DNA from 3 places in the Paenibacillus bovis genome. Region 1 is predicted to be linked to each of the others. Evidence: riboswitches for the same ligand, from Rfam matches in the RefSeq annotation. Region 1 holds a riboswitch; each other region holds the start of a gene.
The links. A riboswitch is a leader RNA that binds a small molecule or an ion and turns the genes downstream of it on or off. The one in region 1 is predicted to bind S-adenosylmethionine.
Positions count from the first base shown of each region.

Region 1 (8,119 bases):
GATAAAATATACTTTTGAGACGCTGATAATTGAGCCCGGTAATACCGGGATTGGTCTCTACCAGCCATTGTCCCGGCCATGTATGCGCATTGATCCAGGCAACACTATTCGGATCGCTGATATAATCGGCGGTTACTTTGGCAATAGGAGTCGTCGTACCGGATACGATAACCATATCTCCCGGCTTGGCTCCCGTACTGGCCATAGCCAGCTGGGTATCTCCTCCGCCGACAATAACAGGAACCGTACTGGACAGCCCGAGCTGAACAGCAATCTCTTCTGTCAATGTACCGAGAACGGTACCGGATGGTACCAGCGGTGGAAGTGTGGATAGATCAATACCAAAGTTGCTGCACATATCCAGAGACCAGTCGGCCTGCGCCACATCATACAGCAGCGTCTCCGAAGCCTGGGAAGGCTCATATACCAGTATGCCGCTCAACTGATACGTCACCCAGTCGCTAATACTGGTAAATCGGCTCATAACGTCATATTGGGCACGCCGCCGTTCACGCAGTCCAACCAGCTTCATACCTGAAAATAGTGCAGATGGCGTTCTGCCTGTCTGTTGGTAAATACGCTGATGATCCCCTGCTGCCGCTTCCCATTCCCGGCCACGATTATCTATATTGGGCAGTCCCAGATAGGGCTGCCCCTGCCCGTCGATCAGTACAATACCCTGACGCTGACTGGTCGAAGTAATACCGGCAATCCTTGCATCCGTTACAGCTGACAGAACTGTCCGGGTCAAGCCAATAATCTGTTCCCATAGTATCTCCGGTACAAAGCTGCAGGCATCGGGATATAAAGGATCACGCTGGTAGGCAATATCAGCGCGCTCAATCGCCAGAATCTGTCCATGGATATCGGTAACGGCTACCCGTGCATTGCCTGTGCCGATATCAAATACGAGATATGCTTGCTGTGTCATTTGAATTCGCCTCCAGTATGGCTTTGTTGTACAGTGTGCGTACAGAATGGTCATTTTTCACAAACCATTGCAGCAACGCCTGATTCATAATCTCTACATGATGATCTTCCACTTCATACGTAGCCCCGGCCAGATGGGGAATCGCCAGCACATTGGGCAAGCGAATCAATTCATAATCCTGCGGCAGCGGCGGTTCCTGATCGAATACATCAATAATGGCTCCGCGAATCCGTTTCTGCTCCAGCAGATGCACCAGATCTCTGTGTTTCACTACCACCGAACGTGCCGTATTCACCAAAATCGAATCCGGCTGCATCCGGGACAATAATTCTTCTCCAATCAGCCCTCTGGTCTCTTTGGTAACCGGCAGGTGAATCGAGACTATATCACTGTCTGCAAATAACGCTTCCAGTGTGAGCTTCCGGTCACGCGGATCGGGACTGGTCACATACGGATCGTAATACTGAATATCACAAGGAAAGCTGCGCAGTATACCGGCTGTCCGCTGCGCTACCGCACCAAAACCGACCATGCCGACCTTTTTGCCGGCCAGCTCGTTACCTTTGAACTTCAGATAAGCGGTGAGACTGCCGCTTTGCCATTGCTCCGCTTCCAGCCATTGACTGGATGGAATAACATTACGTAGTAGCGTAATCAGGCTTCCTACCACCATTTCTGCGACAGCCTGGGCATTGCGTGCCGGAGTATAAAATACAGGAATGCCTCGCTCAGTCGCCAGCTGCACATCTACGTTGGACGGTGTTCCCCTGCATACGCCGATAAATTTTAATGAAGGCACTTCGTTAAGCACATGCGCCGTAACCTGATCCAGCTCGGCAATCAATCCGTCTGCCTCTGTCTCCTGCAGCAGTTGGATCAGTTCTTGCTCCTGATAAGCCTGACCATGCTCTTTCCAGCAGCGATAAATAACTTCTCCAAACTGTTCAGCCAGCTGCTGACGTCCTCGCTCGTTATAAGGTGCAGTAATCAGAATTTTCATTATGAATCTCTCCTTCATGCACGAATATGGATAAATCAATCTATTTAATAATAAAAAGCATTAAAGTGACAATGTAGTGTAGCTTTACTGTAAAGAAGCATAAGAGTAGAGAAACATCTTGTCACGCCGGTGATCGGGTGATGTGGTAAATTCGATTGCAATGATTGCTTCTCAGCTTTTCTGTATCATCCACTGCTATCTATCAGCAGTTCCTGTCAAATAAAGAAGAATCCAAATGGCAGAAAATAAATAAAACCCCTTTCCCTGGGTGCGGAAAGAGGTTTTATGATGCTGAGGATAACGGTTGTTCAACCAACGGTATCTCTCAGTCATACACATGATAAATCCTTCTTTCCTATCTCCCAGACGAATCGTCTGCTGGAATTGGCACGTTTTTGCCGAGGTTTCGTAGGGCCAGTCCCTCCACCTCTCTGGATAGAAAATACAATGGATATGTAGTTGTACAGGAGCAGATCAGGCTATTTTTTCATTATCAATTTGTATGTATATTCAATAATACGGTTGTACATTGATAATGAACACGCTATGATATGTAGCAATGTTAGCTTGACTAATTTTGTCGATTCGACAATAATTTTTCTTAATTCTAATTAAACCGAGTAACAAAGTCAACATTAAAACATAACTATTTTTGATAAAATTTAAAAGAATAAAAGATTTCGAAAGGGGCAGTGATTCATGTCTGCGTATACTCAACAACCGGACGGCATCTTCAAAACAGTCTGCTCACTGGACTGTCCGGATCAGTGCGGGCTGCTTGTTCACAAAGAAAATGGAAAAATCACCAAAATCGCCGGTGACCCCGAACATCCAGTCACCCGTGGCAATATCTGCAATAAAGTTCGGCATATGGCTGAGCGTATTTATGATGATCAGCGCCTTACCCAGCCGCTCAAACGTACAGGTCCCAAAGGCAGCCGCCAGTTCAAACCGATTACCTGGGAAGAAGCGATTGAGACGATTACTTCACGCTGGCAGAGCCTGATCGACGAGCATGGACCGGAAAGTATTCTGCCATACAGCTTTTACGGAAATATGGGCAATATTAACGCCGAGGGGATGGATCGCCGGTTTTTCTACCGACTGGGTGCCAGTCAGATTGAACGTACAATCTGTACAGCAGCTGGCGGTGCAGGATTCAAATATACGATGGGTGGCAGTATCGGAACCGACCCGGAAGATACTGTGCATACCCGGCTGTTTATCCTGTGGGGAATCAATGCAGTCAGTACCAATATGCACCAGATTACCCTCGCCCAGCAGGCACGCAAACAGGGAGCCAAAATCGTTGTTATTGATGTACACCGCAATCAGACCGGTCGTATGGCAGACTGGTTTATCCCCATACTGCCCGGAACGGATACAGCACTGGCGCTTGGCCTCATGCATGTATTGTTCGCCGAGGATCGGGTAGATGAACATTTCCTGCGTGAATATACAGTTGGTCATGAAGAACTGCGTGAACACGTAAAATCATATGATCCAGCGACTGTGTCCGGCATTACGGGTGTTCCTGTCGAAGATATTTACAAGCTGGCTCGAATGTACAGCGAGACGTCTCCTGCCATGATTCGTATCGGCAATGGACTGCAGCATCATGATAATGGTGGCATGAATACGCGTGCTATTACCTGTCTGTCTGTACTGACCGGGCAGTGGCTGGTACGCGGCGGTGGAGCGATTCGGTCGAACTCTGCTTATCTGGCCCATAATGCAGCCGCCCTGCAGCGGCCGGATCTGCTGCAAAATCGGAATACACGCTCCTTTAACATGAATCAATTGGGACGGGCATTAACAGACACGCAGCCACCGGTGCATTCCCTGTATGTGTACAGCTGCAATCCGGCTGTCGTGGCACCGCGTGCGGCGCAGGTGCGTCAGGGACTGGAACGGGAAGATCTGTTTACCGTAGTACATGATCTTTTTTTGACAGAGACAGCTGCGTATGCGGATATTGTGCTGCCAGCCACGTCTGCATTCGAGAATCTGGACTTCTACACCTCTTACTGGCACCATTATATGCAGCTCGGACAGCCGATTATCGAGAATTACGGGCAAAGTAAGTCCAATACCGAAGTATTCCGTCTGCTGGCAGCAGCGATGGGATTTGAAGAATCTGCCTTGCAGGATAGTGATGAGCAGCTGATCCGCCAGGCTCTGGATCATCCGGCCAATCCGTATTTGCAGGGAATTCATTATGATGCTCTGCAGGACCATCATTATCTCAAAGCCAATCGCCCCGAGATCTATCCCGATCGGCTGGAGACACCTAGTGGCAAAGTGGAGCTCTATTCTGCCACGATGGCACGATTGGGACTTCCGCCGCTGCCTACGTATATTCCGCTGCAAGAACAGGATCAGCACGATTATATTTTTGTACCTGGACCTACGCATAATTTCCTGAATTCGACCTTCTCCAATAATGCCAAGCATGCCGGTATGGAAAAGCTGCCGCGATTGTTCATAAATACAGCCGATGCCGAGCGGGAAGGCATTGCGGATGGCGATACGGTTGTATTGTCCAATCAGTATGGCTCCTGCGAGCTGATTGCAGCTGTCGGGGAAACTGTATTGCCTGGCGTCGTCGTCAGCCAGGGATTGTGGGCCGATACACCGGATCATCAGCCTGCTCATCTGGTTAATGCGCTGACTCCGGATCGCCTATCCGATATGGGCGGTGGTGCTACTTTCTTCTCCGGCAGAGTCGATCTACACAAAAAGCAGCTGCCAGTTACACTGGAATCGATTGGCTAAGTGGACAAGCATTTCCTTTATCTAATGGATTAGCACTGATACATGGTGATATTCAAAAATAGAATCATCAAAAAACAAGATTATTCAAACATAAGATCACCCGAAAATAGGACTACCAAAAAGGCTGTCTGCTCCTCACCGGAGAGACAGCCTTTGTAGTATGGAGTATTCTCTATTCTACTGGCTATTGATTCGCCAATTCGACCCGATTACGTCCATTTTCCTTGGCTTCATACAAGGCACGGTCAGCCTCACGGAACAGCTCGGCAGGCGCGGTTAACGGATAGCAGCTGACTCCGAGCGAAATAGTCAGATAAATATTCTGCCCTTCTTCCAATACAAAGGTGTGCTGTTGCATCGTTATCCGTATCTGCTCAGCTAGCTCCAGCGCTTGCTGTTCGGTGCAGTCATTCAGAATAACTGCAAATTCTTCTCCACCTTTGCGTGCACAGTAATCGCCCGGGCGGATAGTTCGGCCGAGCACCTCGGCTACCTGGATCAACACCGTGTCTCCATTCAGATGTCCGTAATTATCATTAATCTTTTTGAAAAAGTCGATATCTACCACGACCAGCGCAAAAGATTGTTGATGTTCCCTGGCTTCATTGAGTGTCTGCCGAAACAAACGATCAAACGCACGTGGATTATATAATTTGGTCAAAAAATCATGATTGGCTGCTTCCCTGGTCATTACCAGCGTATCGTCTGCCCGCTGGATATAGCGGATAATATAATAAGCAAATAAACCTGCGCAAATATATAATAGTCCAAACAGCAGATTCAACATAATATGCTCAATCGCCTGCAGAATCGTCACCGCGACAATATAGACGAGCAGCGTGGCAATAATCGCTCTAAACCAGACTTTCAGCGATATCTCCCGCTGGCGACGCATACAGAGAGAAGTTACCACATACGTGAACATGGCATTGCCAAAGCCCACCCATGAACTGAATTGCAGCGGCTCTCCACTGAACAGACGATAAATGCCGATCAAGATAGCCGAAATAAGGCCACTCCATGATCCGCCATAATAAAAGGAAATCATAATAGCCAGCTGGCGGAAATCCACCATTACGGTATTGTTGCCGGTATGCAAACGAATAGAGAAAAAGCTCATCATGCAAATCCCGATCATCCCGGCGAATATACCCGCCAGCACAGGAATAAGCCAGTTTACCCTATGTAATTTTCGATCAATAAATTTTAGAAAAAGATTGCCAAAAAAAAGAATAGTGGTCAAAAAGGTAAGATTGTTGAACAACGTCTGAATAATCGTTTGCATCTCTCGTCCCCATTATCGTAGCATTGAATTTCGCCTGACTATTAGCTTGTCACATGGATTTGCCTGTTTTATTTATTATACACAATTCATACTTCGACAAATATCATCATTTTTCTCAATTGTTGATTATTTTATTTATCGGAGCGTAAACAAGCAAAAAGCTCCTATACTATAGGAGCTTTTACGCTACATATTATTCCATTATTTTACCATATCATTATTACTTTACAGCAACAAAAAATAAACGGGCTGCATCGTCGCCTGCTTCTATCCATTCAAAATCGGCATAGCATTTGACATCACGGAATCCGGCTTTGTATAGCTCGGTAGTCAACCATTCCTGTTCGTAGGAGCGCTGGATATGAACTTCTTCAAACCGCTCGTACAGGGACTGACTGTCTTCACTAACCCGCGCGAAAATAGTTAAATGATGCTCAATCTCTGTGCGCGGCTGATTATATTCACAAGTCCACAGATAGGAGATCGACCGATCATCGAGCATAAATGGCTGCTCTTCGTCGTAACGGCGCAGCGTATTGGGATGATGCACATCAAAAATAAAAGTCCCCCCCGGCTTGAGTCCACTATAAGTCGACTCAAACGTACGAATCACATCTTCCGGTTCGGTCAAATAATTCAGACAGTCACAAAAAGAAATAACACTGTCTACCGGCTCTGGCATCTGCCAGCTGGTCATATTCTGGCAAATCCACTGCACACTGCCATCCTGAAACAGCCGGTGTCCCTGCGGTGTCGATTCCATTTTGTCCCGGGCCACCGACAGCATATCCGAGGATAAATCTATCCCGGTCATCCGGAAACCGGAATTAACCAGCGGAATCGTGATACTGCCGGTACCACAGCCCAGCTCGGCTACTGTACGTGGCATTCCGTACCGCTCCCACGCTTCCCTTACAAAACGCAGCCAGTCCGGATAAGGCATATCTTCCATCAATTCATCATATACATAGGCAAACTTACGGTATGGCACTAATTTAACCGTCCTTCCCTGTTTTTGCACGTCCGCATTTCGGGCTGATGCAAAAACAGAAAGGCTCGAACTGCATAATGCAGCCCTCACCTTTCCGTCTGTATTGAAAATCATTCGTTCTTTTTATTGCTGCGATTCCGGGGAACTTTCAGCAGCAGGGGCATTTTTGTCCACCATACGTGTCCAGTTCTGATCCTGTACGACTACGCCCTCTTTCATCAGCTTGCCAAGCGCGCGCTTGAAAGCAGCTTTGCTGATTCCAAAACGCTGCTTGATCACATCAGGCGGGGTACGGTCTGAATACGGCATCGCATGATCCGGACGATCCAGCATAAAGGACAGCAGACGCTGTGAATCTTCGTCACGTCCGATTTCCTTGCGCTGAATCATCGACAGATTCAAACGTCCGTCTTCTTCACGTACCTGGGTAACACGAACTTTGACCCGTTCACCGAGACGCAGCATCCGGCTGCGCTCGTTCTGATGAATCAGACCGAGTGCGCCGAATCCGAGTACACCGCCATCCACGAGTACAAAGGTACCCATTTGCAGCGGTTTGTATACCAGTGCATCCACCCACTCATTCATCCAGGTGGATGGAGCATGGAATACCAGTGGACTGAACTCTTCTTCACCGGCGAGACGAGCCAGCAGACGACCTTGACGGTCATGCTGCATTACTACATAGACATCATCACCGATATGCGGACGCAGCTCGGGCTTCTCGGGCAGCTCGCTCATTGGCAGCAGCAACTGGCGTCCCAGACCCATTTCCAGAAAGGCGCCTAGACGCGGGTGCAGGTCGGCAATTTTGAGCTTGCCCAATTCACCCAGGGTAAGCAGCGGCTTTTTCATCGTAGCTGCCAGACGATCTTCGGTATCATGGAAAATAAACACTTCCACCCGGTCGCCTACTTTTACTTTGCCGATCAGCTCGCTGTAGTGCATCAATACTTCCTGTTCACCATCGAGCAGGAAAAAACCATATGGAGATACTTCACGTCCTATGGGAAGCGTAACAATTCTTCCTGCTTCCAGGCTCATACTTTCTCCACCACTTTGGCGTCAGACCACAGACGCTCGATATTGTAATATTCACGCTCATCGCGATGGAAAATGTGTACGACTACATCTCCC
Region 1 is NZ_CP013023.1:4,329,671-4,337,789, forward strand. Features, by position in the region: gene AR543_RS18440 (FGGY-family carbohydrate kinase) at 1-931, opposite strand, end outside; gene AR543_RS18445 (2-hydroxyacid dehydrogenase) at 903-1,931, opposite strand; SAM riboswitch class I at 2,284-2,373, opposite strand; gene AR543_RS18450 (molybdopterin-dependent oxidoreductase) at 2,631-4,706, shown strand; gene AR543_RS18455 (GGDEF domain-containing protein) at 4,891-5,991, opposite strand; gene AR543_RS18460 (class I SAM-dependent DNA methyltransferase) at 6,212-6,943, opposite strand; gene AR543_RS18465 (CvfB family protein) at 7,106-8,026, opposite strand; gene rsfS (ribosome silencing factor) at 8,023-8,119, opposite strand, start outside.

Region 2 (8,119 bases), 2.1 Mb from region 1:
TGCACAAAAGAATACATCCAAGGACAACACATCTCCTGCCCAGTCAGAGCCTGCTCAGGAATCTTCAGCCGCTCAGGGCAATGATGGAGAAGACACGGTAATGGATACTCAGCCATCAGCGGAATGGGACCCTACGATACTCAGTAACCCATTGTCTCACGAATATATATATCGTGAATATCTGATGCCGGGTTCTATCGAACTGCTGCAGCAGCTCAAAGAGCAGGATGTAACGGTACTGCTCGCGACAGACCGTCCGGATGCCAAAGAGATCATGGAACGTCTCGGCATTATTGACTATTTTGCATCAATTATTCAGGCGCAGGATATCGAACATCCAAAGCCCGATCCAGAAGTGTTCGTCCTTGCGGCAGAATCCGTGAATGTACATCCGTATCACTGTATGGTAATCGAGGATTCGGCAGATTGCCTGCGTTCTGTGCGTGAAGTCGGTATGAAGACAATTGGTGTCAATATCCAGCACGTTGTCGATCATGCGCACTTTACCGTTGCCAGCCTGACTCACCTGAACGCAGAGACCATGAAAAGATGGATGGAAATTCCTTGATCAACGGTGTCTGACCAAATTAACGGCAGAACGACTACACACTGATCGAATTCAGGATATACCGTTCAATCTGAATAACTATGAAAATGTATTGAACAGATGATCTAGCTGGATCTGATCAACTGTGAAATGCAAAATATCGCAAGACACAAAAAAAGCTGTCCTTTCCCTGTTAACAAGCAGGGCAGGACAGCTTTATTCATTTCAGATCCAGTCTTTTTTGCGGAAAGTGAAGAACATCGTCAGACCGAGAATAATCATAATGCCGATCACCATTGGATAACCGAAATGCCATTTGAGTTCCGGCATGTATTCAAAGTTCATTCCGTAGATACCGGTAATAACGGTCAGCGGCATGAATATGGTCGTAATCGCTGTAAATACACGCATAATTTCATTCGCACGATTAGCGATACTGGACTGGTAGGCTTCACGTAAGTTACCCATCAGATCGCGGAACGTATCAAACATCTCGGAGACTTTGACCGCATTCTCGTACACGTCACTGAAGTATTTTTGGAGCTGGTCATCGATCAGACGCAGATCTTTTTTGTTCAGTGTATTGATGACTTCACGCTGTGGACCGAGTACACGCTTGAGCCATAGAATCTCGCCGCGCAGACCGATAATCTCGTTCAGATGCGACTTTTTGGTATTCATCAGGATATTTTCTTCCAGACGTTCAATCTGGTCTTCGATCCGGTCACCAACTGTAAAGTAGTTATCCACTACCAGATCGACGAGCAGGTACATGAATTTGTCGGGACGGCTCACTTCCTCTTCCCACAGAATCGGCTTGAGCGTCCGTAGTTCACTGATTTTCTGACGGGTCACTGTGATGATAAAATGACGTCCCAGGAAAATATTCAGTGCGCGCAGGAAAATTTCTTCATCGTCAAAACGAATACTGTTAACCACGATAAAGTAATGGCTCTCGTAGATTTCAATTTTTGGACGCTGCTCTTCATCGCCCATCATATCCTCAACTGCCAGATCATGCAGCATAAACAGCGGTTGAAGCAGGATCAGGTCATCAAGACCAGCGTCAATCCAGTAAAATCCCTCTTCAGGAGCCACCAGCGCTTCATTAATATCTTCAATGAGTGTAAAGTTACCAGCATTCACGTGCCGAATTTTCATATTCCTCTACTCCTTTTTTGGTTAAAGTGAGCAGGAAAATACACGGCAATCATACATACTTATTTAAAGCTTCGCTTTATATGAAAAAAGTACCTTTTCAAACATGGCGCGCTCCTCTGGTATCGTATTGTCGTTCATTTCCTGCAGTTGTGACTTCCTGTACTGCCAGCTGGGCCTCGGGTCGCCTTCCATCTTGAAATTCACCTCTTTGGATTCAATTACTTTTATGAAAAACATGAAAATACGTCAAATACTTGTTAAGTATACCGTGGGGACAGCAGGCTTTCAAGCTTTAAAAACAATCGTGCCTGATAACTTATTTATCGGCCCAACTTACCCTTGACGATAGATACAGAATTAGTATAAATTATGATATAAGTAATTCAGCGCTTGTCATACTAAGCGCAGCTGGCTTTTCATAAAAAGCAGTTTATATGCAGCAACCATCTTATACTTATACCAATAATTGAATAAAGCGAATCTTATCAAGAGCAGGTGGAGGGACTAGCCCTATGAAGCCCGGCAACCGGCGGTCATATACCGTACGGTGCTAATTCTAGCAGAGATACAGGTACATCCTACGATGAAGTATCTGGTATCTGCTGACAGATGAGAGAGGCGCTTATAGACGTGGACTCCGCGGATATGACCTTTCTCAGTGTGCAAAACAGAGAAAGGTCTTTTTTGTATATATAGCGCTGTTTTCTCCATCCTGCATGCACATCCATATCCACATAACTTTCATATACCCCAAGGAGTGAATTCACATGCCGATCAAAATCCCGGATAGCCTGCCTGCCAAAGAAGTACTGGCCGGAGAAAACATTTTCGTTATGGACGAATCCCATGCGTATCATCAGGACATTCGTCCTCTCAAAATAGCACTACTTAATCTGATGCCTACCAAAGAAACAACCGAGACCCAGCTACTGCGTCTGCTCGGGAACAGTCCGCTGCAGGTAGACATTTATCTGCTGCATACCGAATCGCATACTTCCAAAAATACTTCTGCCGAGTACCTGAACACCTTTTACAAAACGTTCCAGGAAGTGCGTCATCTGCGCTTTGACGGTCTGATCGTAACCGGTGCACCGGTAGAGACATTGGACTTTGAAGATGTGAACTACTGGGAAGAGATCCAGGAGATTTTTAACTGGAGCAAAACAAATGTTACGTCGACCATGCATATTTGTTGGGCCTCGCAGGCAGGTCTGTACCATCATTTCGGCATTCCCAAAGTCGATCTGCCGGAGAAATGTTTTGGTGTTTTCCCGCATACGCTCAACAAAACCAATGTCAAACTGCTGCGCGGCTTCGACGAATTGTATTATGCACCGCATTCGCGCCATACCGAAGTCCGGCACGAAGATATCGCCAAAGTGGAAGAACTGGAGATTCTGTCTGAATCCGAAGAAGCTGGTGTATACATCGTAGCGACCCGGGATGGTAAGCAGATCTTCGTCACCGGTCATTCCGAATATGACCCGCTATCCCTGAAATGGGAATATGACCGCGATATTGCCCGGGGCATGGATATTGCTGTTCCCAAAAATTATTATCCCAATGACGACCCGACCCGTACCCCGCCATCTACATGGCGCGCCCATGCAAACCTGCTGTTTGCCAATTGGCTCAATTATTATGTGTATCAGGAGACGCCATACGATTTGGGCAATGAGAAATCCGAAGTGGGGCAGTATTCCATTTAGATGCGAGCTTTTACCAGATTGGAAATGAAAAACGTACGATAGGTACCACCAAACTGGCAAATTATCATAACACTGTGCCCAGCAGTATAGTACTGTATCTGGCGCAACATTGATCATCCAGATCATCAACCTACAGCTCATAGATCCTAGAGGAGGAAATTACGAATGACGGAACACAACGCAAAAAACGAATCCCTTAATATTGAAAGCCGGCTGGCACAGATCGGCTCTGTGCAGGAACCGGTAACCGGAGCGATTAACTTTCCGATCTATCAATCTACCGCTTTCCGTCATCCGGCACTGGGCAAGAGCACAGGCTTTGACTATATCCGTACGACCAATCCGACAAGAGCCGTGCTGGAGCAGGCAGCCGCCGAGCTGGAATCCGGTGATGCCGGATTTGCCTGTAGCTCCGGTATGGCTGCGCTGCAGACTATTTTCTCTCTGTTTGGACAGGGCGATCATCTGATCGTGTCCCTGGATTTGTATGGAGGAACGTACCGTCTGTTGGAGCGGATTTTGTCCAAGTTTGGCATTACCGCTTCATACATCGATACGAATGATCTGGAAGCGATGGAGCAGATTCGCCAGGACAATACCCGTGCGGTATTTATCGAGACACCGACCAATCCGCTCATGATGATTACCGATATAGCGGCAGTAACAGGCTGGGCCAAGCAACACAATCTGCTGACCGTAGTGGATAATACGCTGCTGTCCCCATTTTTCCAGCGTCCGATCGAGCTGGGAGCAGATATCGTCATTCATAGTGCGACCAAATATCTCGGCGGACACAATGATGTGCTGGCAGGCCTGATTATTACCAAAGGCAAGGAATTATCCGAAGAAATGGCTTTTCTGCATAACTCAATCGGTGCCGTGCTGTCACCAACCGATTCCTACCAGCTGATGCGCGGCATGAAGACACTGGCTCTGCGTATGGAGCGTCATGAGTATAATGCGACAGCGATAGCGACTCATCTGCAGCAGCATCCGCAGATCGCCCAGGTTTATTACCCTGCACTGCCGGATCATCCGGGTCATGAAGTGCAGAATCGTCAATCAAGCGGTAATACCGGCATTTTCTCTTTTAAAGTCACCGATGCACGTTATGTAGAGCCGCTGCTGCGTCATATCAAGCTGATCGCGTTTGCCGAGAGTCTGGGTGGGGTGGAGTCGCTAATGACGTATCCGGCGATTCAGACACATGCTGATATTCCACTGGAAATTCGTGATGCGATTGGTGTAGATGATCGTCTGCTGCGTTTCTCGGTGGGGATTGAGCATGTGGATGATCTGATCGCCGATCTGGATCAAGCGCTGGAAGCTGCACGTCTCGAAGTGGAAGGGGCGTGAGCAGATGAGCGGGAATCAGGAGCATAACGATAATCGCTACCACTCTTCTGGCCGACAGACGGCTGTTCCGGTATCCCAGCAGACTCGTGGATTCGATACCAAATTGATCCATTTTGGCGGCGAGATTGACCGGGCGACCGGAGCTTCCAGTGTGCCGATTTACCAGGCATCGACTTTTCATCAGGAAGATATATTGAATCCGCCGCTGCATGATTACAGCCGCTCCGGCAATCCGACGCGTCAGGCGCTGGAAGATTATATTGCCCTGCTGGAAGGTGGAACGAATGGATTTGCTTTTGCTTCGGGGATGGCAGCGATCTCGACAGCCTTTTTCCTGTTATCGGCGGGTGAGCATGTCATTGTCACCGAAGATGTATATGGCGGTACGTATCGTCTGCTGACAACGATTCTGAACCGGATGAATATCGAGATTTCCTTTGTCGATATGACCAATCTGGAACAGGTCAAAGGAGCACTTCGTCCCAATACGCGTGCTGTGTATATGGAGACGCCTTCCAACCCGACACTGAAAATTACCGATATTCATGCAGTGACCGAATGGGCGAGAGAGCATCATCTGCTGACCCTGCTGGATAATACATTTATGACTCCTTATTATCAGCGGCCGATTGAGCTGGGCGTAGATATAGTACTGCACAGTGCGACCAAGTTCCTCGGCGGTCATAGTGATGTGCTCGCCGGTCTGGCAGTAACGCGTACCGAACAGCTGGGCAAGCAGCTCAAGCAGCTGCAAAATAGCTTTGGCAGCGTGCTGGGTCCGCAGGATTGCTGGTTGCTCATGCGCGGGATGAAGACACTGGGTGCGAGAATGACCCATTCGGAAAAGAGTACAGCCAAATTGGCAGAATGGCTGCGCGGACGCAGTGATATCGAGCGCATCTATTACCCGGGTCTGCCGGAGCATCCCGGACATGAAGTTCATGTCAACCAGTCGACAGGCTTTGGCTCGGTTATTTCTTTTGATGTGGGTTCCGGTGAACGTGCCAAGCAGGTACTGGATCGTGTTCAGCTGCCACTGGTAGCCGTAAGCCTGGGAGCAGTAGAAAGTATCCTTTCCTATCCGCCAACCATGTCCCATGCAGCGATGGGTGCCGGTGTCCGGGCAGAGCGGGGAATTACCGATGGACTGCTGCGTCTGTCGGTTGGCCTGGAAGACGTGGAAGATCTGATCGCCGATCTGGAGCAGGCGCTGGACAGTTAGAAAAGGTAGCGCTGGATCGACTGATTGGATATAAAGCAGACAGAGGCTCAGGGATATACTATTTAGTCATCTGCTGATACGATCTGTATCCTAACTTACTTAATAGAGGAGAACGTATATTTCAAAATCTGCTTCGAATTGAATTCCGGATCAATACTGTGAATGCCAGATTAATACTGAATATCGCCGAGTAAACACGGAATGAATGCAAGTGAACAAATATAAATGATGAAATACAAAATGAATACATGCGGATAAAAAGTACTCTTGCTATAAGGCAGGAGTACTTTTAGTGTTACTGATACTTTGTATCTCTATACCAATGTTTTGTATCTTTATATCGATGTTTTGTAGCTCTATATCAATGCTTTGTATCTTTATACCAATACTTGTCACCTCTATCTAGCACTGTATATTTCTATTCAATACCGTGTATCTCTGTTGGAATATGCATATTCTCTTTGTAACACTCACTAACTGTATATTTTCCCTTCACTAAATGTTCAAATTTCATGTATACGTTACCATCGTTTATATTCCATTTCAGCGGGTAATGACCATACGTGAGAACGTCGAATATATACACAGATCTGGAGGGACTGGCATATGACACAGAATAAATATCCTTTTGATGGCTCGATTGTATTGATTACAGGTGCAAGCACAGGGATTGGACGTGCTGTAGCAACTGCCTTTCTAAAAAATGGCGCCAATGTGGTACTCGCTGCGCGCAGTGAAGATAAGATGAAAGAAATTGTGGAAGGCTACAGCGATGATCGATATCTGATCGTACCTACCGATGTGCGCAAACGTACTGAAGTGGATGCGCTGGTGCAGCAGACCGTAGATCGTTTTGGCAAGCTGGATGTGGTGATCAGCAACGCCGGTGTATCCGTAGCAGGTCCGATTGAAGAATTAACTGATGAAGACTGGGAAAATATGCGCACAACGAACGTAGACTCCCAGGTATATCTGGCACGTGCAGTCGTACCTCATCTGGAAAAATCCAAAGGTTCGATTATTGCGACTTCTTCCGTATCAGGCCTTGCAGGCGACTGGCCGCACCCGGCATACAATGCCACCAAAGGAGCGATCAGTTTGTTCGTTCAGTCACTGGCATTGCAACTCGGAGAAAAAGGTATACGCGTCAATGCGATTGCACCTGCCTTTACCGTTACCGAGATGACCAAGCCGATGATGGAAGAGGGCGGACAGGAATTGGTTGAGAAATTCAAATCCCGTGTGCCGCTGCAGCGGATCGCCGACGCTGAAGATGTAGCACCTGCCTATCTGTTCCTGGCAAGTCCGGATGCACAGTACATTACAGGGGTCATTCTGCCGGTCGATGGCGGTACGATAGCGTCCAATGGACAAGGCAACTCGCCTCGTGAATTTGGCAATTAATCTGGAGTCTGCGATATGACGGTGTAAGGGCGAAGTTTCCTTTTGGCCGCAGCGCAGAGCATGTATGCTCGCTTGATTATCCAAATGATTCAATAAATCAAACAAGATAACAAATAAAATGATCGAATTACCGATTGGATACGTATCATAGGGAGACGCCTTTCATCATAGCAGGCGTTTCCCTTTTTATATGAACAGAGACAGCTCTGTAGTGCTGGGGTAGAGACATATTTCCACTGGAAAGGATATGGAAAAAGTTACCGGAACACTTCCAAAATGCTGTGCGGAAATTGTAATTTTATCGCAAAAAATCACCGTACTGTCATTTCCATGCCTGTTTTTCAAATGTGAAATATGTTACGATAATACATGTCGCTATTGAAATTATTTTAATTTTTAGATATGGCAGATATATGACATTACTGGAATATGAATTACACAACATCCAATTTACTTTTCGACATCATACCTTGATGCCTGAAATAGGTTATAGGGAGGCTATAATATGAATACAGTAGATCGTATCCTGGAAAAAGCCCTGCAAGGTGGACGTCTGGACCTGGAAGATACTATTGCACTATATGAATCCGATCAAATCGAAAAAATGGGCCATGTCGCGAATCAGATGATGATCCGCAAAAATCCGGACCCTATTACCACTTTCGTTATCGGACGCAACGTCAACTACACCAATGTATGCGACGTATTTTGCCGTTTCTG
Region 2 is NZ_CP013023.1:2,200,777-2,208,895, forward strand. Features, by position in the region: gene AR543_RS09410 (HAD-IA family hydrolase) at 1-568, shown strand, start outside; gene corA (magnesium/cobalt transporter CorA) at 773-1,708, opposite strand; SAM riboswitch class I at 2,188-2,324, shown strand; gene metA (homoserine O-acetyltransferase MetA) at 2,476-3,417, shown strand; gene AR543_RS09425 (PLP-dependent transferase) at 3,583-4,773, shown strand; gene AR543_RS09430 (aminotransferase class I/II-fold pyridoxal phosphate-dependent enzyme) at 4,778-5,995, shown strand; gene budC (meso-2,3-butanediol dehydrogenase) at 6,602-7,399, shown strand; gene mqnC (cyclic dehypoxanthinyl futalosine synthase) at 7,905-8,119, shown strand, end outside.
Region 2: another riboswitch for S-adenosylmethionine. It lies ahead of metA (homoserine O-acetyltransferase MetA); the one in region 1 lies ahead of AR543_RS18445 (2-hydroxyacid dehydrogenase).

Region 3 (8,119 bases), 560 kb from region 1:
TATCTGCTGCTTTTCTGCTAGCTGTCGCTCTGGGAGCTGGTAGTATAGCTGGCAAAGAGCCTTTATCCGCCTTATTCTCCCATCCTAATATTCTTATAAGTACTTCTGATAATATTCAAAAAAAGGGACAATTCACGGACATGTCTCTGATTCGTCCAGAACATAAGCTGTCGATCTTGGCTTTGCAGCATTTCAAGCTGGCGAACGGAGAAACCAATATTACCTTTGCTCATCATCAGCATGAGGTAGTCATTATGTCTGTCCATAATACATCCAAAAAGCGGATCGATATCAATATCATCTATCCGGATAGTGTAACAAGTTATCAAAAAGCTCACTTGTCTCCGGGTCAGACCAAGGAATATACTCTAAGCTTGAATAAAACTGATAAAACAACAGCTGTTGGCCCATTCTGGTATATGTATGCTGTTACTTCAGATGGTTCTTCTGGATCGATGGATGTCTCGGTACGTGCTTCTACCTCCTAATTTTTTAAGATCAATGAATAGGTACGGATATACTTTGACTTTCATAGCTACCTAAATCGTCTTGATCCATACTTTTGTTATAATATCTAATCGAAAAATCAAACAGACATAAAGGTACTTCCTTATGTCTGTTTGATTTACAGTCTCTCGATGTTCATGTTCTTACTTGATATACGGCCGGATTGGGTCGAGTCCTCCGGTAATCTCCATAATATTGCCGGTAATAAAGTCTGAATTCGTCTCGCACAGATAAGCGATCACGCGGGCAATATCCTCGCCGCTGCCTGGCCGACCGCGCGGGGTCTCGCCGTCACTCATGCCCAGCACTTCATCGATTCGCTTCTCTTTATTGTCGCCGCGAATATCACCGGGACAAATCATATTAACGGTAATCCCGTTAGCGGCTTCTTCTACAGCCAGTGTCTTGGTAAAAGAAACCAGACCTACCTTGGCTGCAGCATAGACGGCGCGGTGCGGCCAGGCTCTGGATTCGGCGGCATGACCAAATCCAAAATGGATAATTCTTCCCCATTTGCGCTTGCGCATCAGCGGCAGTACCCGATGATCCAGCAGCATGGCGCCGATCAGATTACCCTGCAGCATGTCCATAATCTCTGAACGTTCATATTCCATAAACAAACGGCGTTCCCGAATAAAAGGACCTGCATTGTTCACCAATATATCTACACTGCCCAGCTGCTGCTCTACCTCGTCCACCAGCCGGTCAATCTCCTTTTCTACTGACACATCTGCCTGCACAGCAATACAGCGTACACCCAGCTGCTGAATCTCCTGCTGCAGCTGCAGTGCTTCTGCTTCACTGCGTACATAATTTAGAGCAATATCATAGCCCTGACCGGCCAGCGTAAGCGCCGTCATTTTGCCAAGTCCCTTGGCGCTTCCTGTTATTAGAGCGATTCTGCGTTCCAATATGATGCCTCCCTGGTCATTCATCCTTAATTCAAGTTCACTAATAGTGTACAAACTAGTAATAGCAGATGTCAAAAGGTAACTGCTGATAACACATCACTACAGGGTACGGGTTGAATTCCAGCTTTATTTTGGATAGATTAGAAGCAGAGTATGAATATCGGCAGAAAGGAATCCTGACCATGAGCGCCAATAAAAACAAAACGAATGCTATGCGCATTCTGGATAAGGAACAGATCCATTACCAGATTCACGAATACGATCCGGAAGACGGCCAGATTCACGGCAATGCCGTCGCCGCCAAAATCAACAAGCCTGCCGAGATGGTCCACAAAACACTGGTGACCCAGGGTAAGCAGGGGCTTCATATTTTTGTTATTCCGGTCGGTGCAGAGCTGGATCTCAAACAGGCTGCCCGCGCTGCTGGGGAGAAAAAGCTGGAAATGCTGCCGGTTAAAGAACTACAAAAATGGACGGGTTATATCCGCGGCGGCTGTTCGCCTGTAGGGATGAAAAAGCTATATCCTACCTTTATCGATCATCGCGCAATCCAGCTGGATCAAATCATCGTCAGCGCAGGAAGGATCGGCACCCAGATCGAGCTGCATCCGCAGGAACTGGCTCAGGTTGTACAGGCACGATTTGAAGAGCTATGTATAGACGATTAGAGTTCAAGATACCAGACAACCTCTATTGGATATACAAAACATCCTGCAAAGAAAGCAAGCTAACGAGATTGATCATTGCATCATTACGGACGCAAAACAAAAAAATACGGTGAGCCGCATAAAGGGCATCACCGTATTTTTGTTATGATTCATTAATTATTTAGTTTCAAATGCCGGGATTACAGCGCCTTTGTACTGCTCTTCGATGAACTTTTTGGTATCATCGGAAGTCAGTGCTTTTGCCAGCTTCTGGATGGCATCGGAATCTTTGTTGTCTTCACGGGATACCAGATAGTTCGCGTATGGCGCGCTGCTGTCTTCGACTACCAGTGCAGATTTAGGATCGATTTTGGCTTCCAGCACATAGTTCATGTTGATCATCGCCATGTCGACCTGGTTCAGCTGACGAGTCAGCATTGCTGCATCCATGGGTACGAATTTCAGGTTTTTCGGGTTAGCTGTAATATCTTTTACGTCAGAAGTGATATTGGTTTTGTCTTTCAGTTCGATCAGACCATTGTTGGCCAGCAGGATCAGTGCACGTGCACCGTTGGATACTTCGTTCGGGATCGCGATTGTTGCGCCGTCAGGAAGCTGATCCAGGGAAGTGTACTTTTTGGAATATCCACCGAATGGCTCGATGTGTACGCCTTGTACCGTTACCAGGTTCATGCCGCGGGATTTGTTTTGCTCATCCAGGTAAGGCTTGGTCTGGAAATAGTTCGCATCCAGCTTGCTGTCATTCAGCTGTACGTTTGGCTGGATGTAATCCGTAAATTCAACCACTTCCAGGTTGACGCCTTCTTTAGCCAGAATTGGCTTGAGGTGGTTCAGAATTTCTGCGTGTGGAACAGCTGTTGCGCCGACGCGCAGTGTTACTTCCTTGCTGCCTTCAGCTGCGCCGGATGATGCGGAATCTCCAGTGTTTTTATTGCCGCAAGCTGCGACTACAGCGATCAGCATGATGCTGATCAGAGCGAGTGCCCATTTTTTCATCGTGTGTTATCCCCTTTTAAGATAGTTTGGTGTATAAGATGAAGATATGAAGTTCAGAGCAACGCTTGCAGACAGTGCCTGCCTCTCTTCGTTCCTATCTTCTTGAAAAATAAATCACCAGACGGTCGCCAATCATCTGCAGTACCTGCACAATGATGACCATCAGCACGACAGCTACCAGCATGACTGCTGTCTCGTAGCGGTAATATCCATAGTTGATTGCCAGCGTTCCGAGTCCACCTGCGCCCACCATACCGGCCATCGCCGTATTAGAGACAAGTGCGACCACAGTAACCGTCAATCCGGCGATCAGACCAGGCATCGCTTCCCGAATCAGTACCCGGGTGATCACCTGCCATACAGAAGCCCCCATGGCATGAGCGGCTTCGATAACGCCGCGATCCACTTCACGCAGTGCCGTCTCCACCAGTCTGGCAAAAAACGGCGCAGCTGCGATAACGAGTGGCGGAATCGTTCCTTTGACACCAATCGTGGTACCGACCAGCTTATCTGTCAGTGGCAGCAGGGCTACGATCAGGATAATAAATGGTACCGAACGCAGAATATTCACAATCACCGACAGTACGCTGTATACGACACGTATAACAGGCGATGTCGAGCGAGCCGACATAAACAGGATAATTCCCAGCGGCAGTCCCAGAATCAGGGTGAACAATGCCGAAGCACCGAGCATGGCGAGTGTATCCTTGGTAGCTGTACCAAACTCTGTCCAGTCTACCTGCGTAAAATCAAGTGCACCTACATCCATTACTCAATCACCTCCACATCCAGGCCTTCGCCGGTCAATATCTCGATCGTACGGCGGATCAGCGCCTCTTCTCCCTCAAACCGGACAATCAGCTGTCCGTAAGGAACATTTTTCAGTGTGGAGATCGTTCCCTGGATAATAGCAAAATCTACGCCTGTCTGGCGCACGGTCTGCGACAGAATAGACTGGTAGGTTTTGTCTCCGAGGAACGAAATCTTCACAGCCAGCGCAGAAGCACCATGTGGTGCAGCAAGCGCTGTATCCAGCAGTTCTGCCTGGCTGTATTCACGGCTGATAAAATCGCGGGTAACCGCATGCTGTGGCTTCAGGAACACTTCAGCGACAGGACCCTTTTCCACAATACCGCCCTGATGGATAACAGCGACACGATCGCAGATACTCTGAATCACATGCATCTCATGCGTAATCAGCACAATCGTCAGGTTAAAGCGGCGGTTAATATCCAGCAGCAATTTCAGAATCGAATCTGTCGTCTGCGGGTCCAGTGCAGATGTCGCTTCATCGCAGAGCAGCACATCCGGATCACTTGCCAGCGCACGGGCGATACCGACACGCTGCTTTTGTCCACCGGACAGCTGGGCCGGATATTTGCTTGCGTGGGCTTCCAGGCCGACCAGAGCCAGCAGTTCCTCCACTTTGGCACGCACATTTTTTTCCGGTGTCTTCACGAGCCGCAGCGGGAATGCGATATTGTCGTACACGGTAGCCGAAGACAGCAGGTTAAAGTGCTGAAAGATCATACCGATCTTGCGACGACGAGCTTGCAGCGCTGACTTGCTCAGCCGGGTCAGATCCACTCCATCAATCCATACCCGTCCGGAAGTCGGACGTTCCAATAAATTAATACATCGTATAAGCGTACTCTTACCAGCACCCGAATGGCCGATCACGCCAAAAATCTCGCCACGTTCGATCGAGAGATTCAGCTCGGACAAGGCAGGGGTTACATTTTTGCCTTTGCCATAGGTTTTGGTCAAATTCTCCAGTTGAATCAAGCTGCTGGTCCTCCTCCTCGCATCTTGCTCTATTTCAAGCTTTCATGCTGTTATGTTCTTCATTTGTTCTTCAAGCGACCGCTTTATACACAAAAAGAGCCCTTTGCAGAAAAGGGCTCTCTATCATCTAGATATTGCCTTCTCATCTGCCAAAATCGCAGGATGCTATACATTATGCATCTGCCATTTTGAAGGATTTAGCACCATGTCATTTGGAAAAAAAGACCTTAACGGTCATTTTCCAAATCGGCTGCCGGGTTTCATCGGGCCAGTCCCTCCACCACTCTCGATAAGAAAATATGAAAACGTCGAATGAAAATCTTTACTCAGTATATTGAAGATCACATCGTTTGTAAAGCAGAAATATATGGATTTTTAATGAATTCGGCAAAATTTCGCCAAAAAGTAATTAAAGTTTATCAGAATACTTGGTATTCGTAAAAAGTTACATATTTATAGAAGGAAATTGGTCAGCATGCTAATAAATCTGCCTGCTGATGTGTTTTTGGACAGTTTGGAAGCAAGCTATTGGGCTTTAGTACTTTTTCGTCTGTAAGGGCGGAATATGTTATAGCTTTTTTGAAATTGTAATTATGATGAGGATTATGCAAAGAAAATTGGTTTTCATGAAGGGTTATTTTAAGCAGCGGATATTGTGCGTTTGGGCTTTGGAACGGTATGCTTCATACGCTGCGAGAAGAGATTCTGCCACTCCCTCCGGTTAAGAATGGAGATCTTGAACTACCGCTTGCAGCGGTCGATCTCCATTCTTAAATGTCGGTCATTGGCAGAATTCTCTTCTCTTCGCTGGTGTTGGGTGGGGATTTTCGTTTGGATAAAAAGCAAAGAAATAGAATATTGCATAGGTGCTCTTACTGCTCTTACTGCTCTTACTGCTCTTACTGCTCTTACTGCTCTTACTGCTCTTACTGCTCTTACTGCTTAATGGTATCGGAATCTGTTCAGTGTAGGAATATAAATAAAAAAAGCCGCTCCACATAATACATGGAACGGCTTGATCGCAATCTGGAAAATAGACCAGATGGTGAACAATATACGAATTTGAGATAATACAGCGTTTAGATGGTTTACCTTTTACTATGCCATGCGTGGCTCGGCAAAGATGTATACGCCATTAGTGTACGGTACCTGTTTTCTGATCGGCGGTGCTTGTACCTTCTCCCCATGCGTTGGGTGCGAGGCGGCCGTAGGAGCCACGGCTGAGCTGCCATACGCGCAGACTCATGTAGCAGAGAACACCGAACAGAAACTGAATAATCAGGGTATGTGACATCGTAGCAAAGAAGTAGATTTCCGGTACATACATGGTGAAAATGTTGATTGCTCCGCTAACGAATTGCAGCAGGATCAGCAGGATAGCAAGCAGACCCATTTTGCGGATACCAGGATTATGTGGATGACGACGATAGGCGTAATGGGCGAGAATAGCGATCACGATCACAAGTGCGACAGCAGCGACGCGGTGTAAAAAGGCTATTGCGACGCCGCCAGACAGTTCAGGGACGAGCGCGCCATTACAGAGCGGGAAGCCCGAACAGCCACCACGGGAATCGGTATGCGTGACAAATGCTCCTGTGTAAACAACGATATACGTGAAGATCGTAGCGAACCAGGTCAGATTGCGGAACCCTTTGCTAACCGGAGGTTCATCGGCAATATCGTGAATCTTCTGCCGCAGATGCAGTCGGCGGGTACTGAACGCGAGCAGCGCGGAGCTGGCAAACGCGATCATCGAGAAACCGAAATGCAGTGCCATAACCGGAGACGATTGGGAGAATACTACTGCAAATGCGCCCATAATCGCCTGCAAAATAACAAAGAACAGAGTGAATGAAGCATACACGCGCAGCTCTTTGTTTCTATTAAAGAACATAAATCCGATAAAGGAAAACAGTGCTGTGAGTCCGGCAAATCCGCTGACTGCACGGTGTGAATATTCAATCAATGAAGCGATCGTATAAGCCGGAATAAATTTACCGTGACACAGCGGCCACTGTGCTCCGCAGCCCATACCGGAACCTGTTTTGGTTACGACCAGGCCGCCCATCGTTGCGAGAAACATGGCGAGACAGGTTATATAGCTCAGCCATTTCAGTTGCTTAATTGTTATTAGTGGCTTTTTGGCCATGATGAGAATCACCCGCTATTTATATGATAGTGACGTTCATTTGAAGTCAATCTTATTATATCAATTCTGGCCCGATCCTAGCGGCAGGTTTGTGACAAAAAATGATCAATCTCTGTAGTATGACAGAACCACGAAAATGCTGATATGACGTTTGATACGTGAGCACAGGAGTTCTTTGTGTATCAGGATCAGTATACTTTATTGCTGAACTAATCCGGTATTTGTTTCGATCAAAGCAGGATGGTCTACTAAGCTGTGGTTCGGATCATTCTCTCACTTATTATCAAAAAACAGCCTTCTCCGTATTCGATGGGCTCACGGCATGTCGGCAAATTCCTATTACCTATACCAGTTAAGCTCTACGATTGAAGAAGGCTGCTTCTATTACGATTACATACGGCAGGATCGCCAGCAGAACACACTTACTTGATTACACTGATGATCCTTCCTATACCTGTTAATACTTACTCGGCTGTCTGTATATTCAGCGTTTCATATACAGCTACAGCGCGATCCAGGAACTGTTCGATCTCCTGGCGGGATTTACGGGCTTTATTTACAAAACGAACTAGCTCTTTGCCATTGGCATAAGCTACAAAGCTCGGGATGCCCATAATATTTTGTTCCTGGCTCACATCGCCTACGCTCTCTACATCCACTTCGACCAGTTGCAGGCGATCTGCATACTGGTCTTCCACTTCGGGCATGAATGGATCGATAAATTTACAGTCCACACACCAGTCTGCTTTGTAGACAGCGACGGTCAGTTTGGCAGAGTTAATGGTTGTATAAAAGCTTTCGCTTGAATTAATCATTTGCATGGGGATTATCCTCCTTGATAAATAATAAATAATCAGGCTTTGCGGGACTGCAGGCGCATCAGCGGCGACAGCAGCTTGCGCAGCGGCTTCGGATACGAAGACAACTCCTCTGCACGCACCACGCGCAGCAGAACCAGCATTACCGGATACAATATGAGTGTTGCTATTCCTACCATACAACAACCGAGGAAAAATGCAACCCTGTCATTCATCCAGGCCGTCAATCCGATTCCCGCCTGATTCAGACCCAGACCGACGAGTCCGAGCACTACAACAGTAATC
Region 3 is NZ_CP013023.1:4,892,943-4,901,061, forward strand. Features, by position in the region: gene AR543_RS20845 (hypothetical protein) at 1-488, shown strand, start outside; gene AR543_RS20850 (SDR family oxidoreductase) at 651-1,442, opposite strand; gene ybaK (Cys-tRNA(Pro) deacylase) at 1,601-2,086, shown strand; gene AR543_RS20860 (MetQ/NlpA family ABC transporter substrate-binding protein) at 2,243-3,082, opposite strand; gene AR543_RS20865 (methionine ABC transporter permease) at 3,177-3,851, opposite strand; gene AR543_RS20870 (methionine ABC transporter ATP-binding protein) at 3,851-4,867, opposite strand; SAM riboswitch class I at 5,007-5,163, opposite strand; gene AR543_RS20875 (COX15/CtaA family protein) at 6,003-7,016, opposite strand; gene AR543_RS20880 (thioredoxin family protein) at 7,481-7,837, opposite strand; gene AR543_RS20885 (putative polysaccharide biosynthesis protein) at 7,870-8,119, opposite strand, start outside.
Region 3: another riboswitch for S-adenosylmethionine. It lies ahead of AR543_RS20870 (methionine ABC transporter ATP-binding protein); the one in region 1 lies ahead of AR543_RS18445 (2-hydroxyacid dehydrogenase).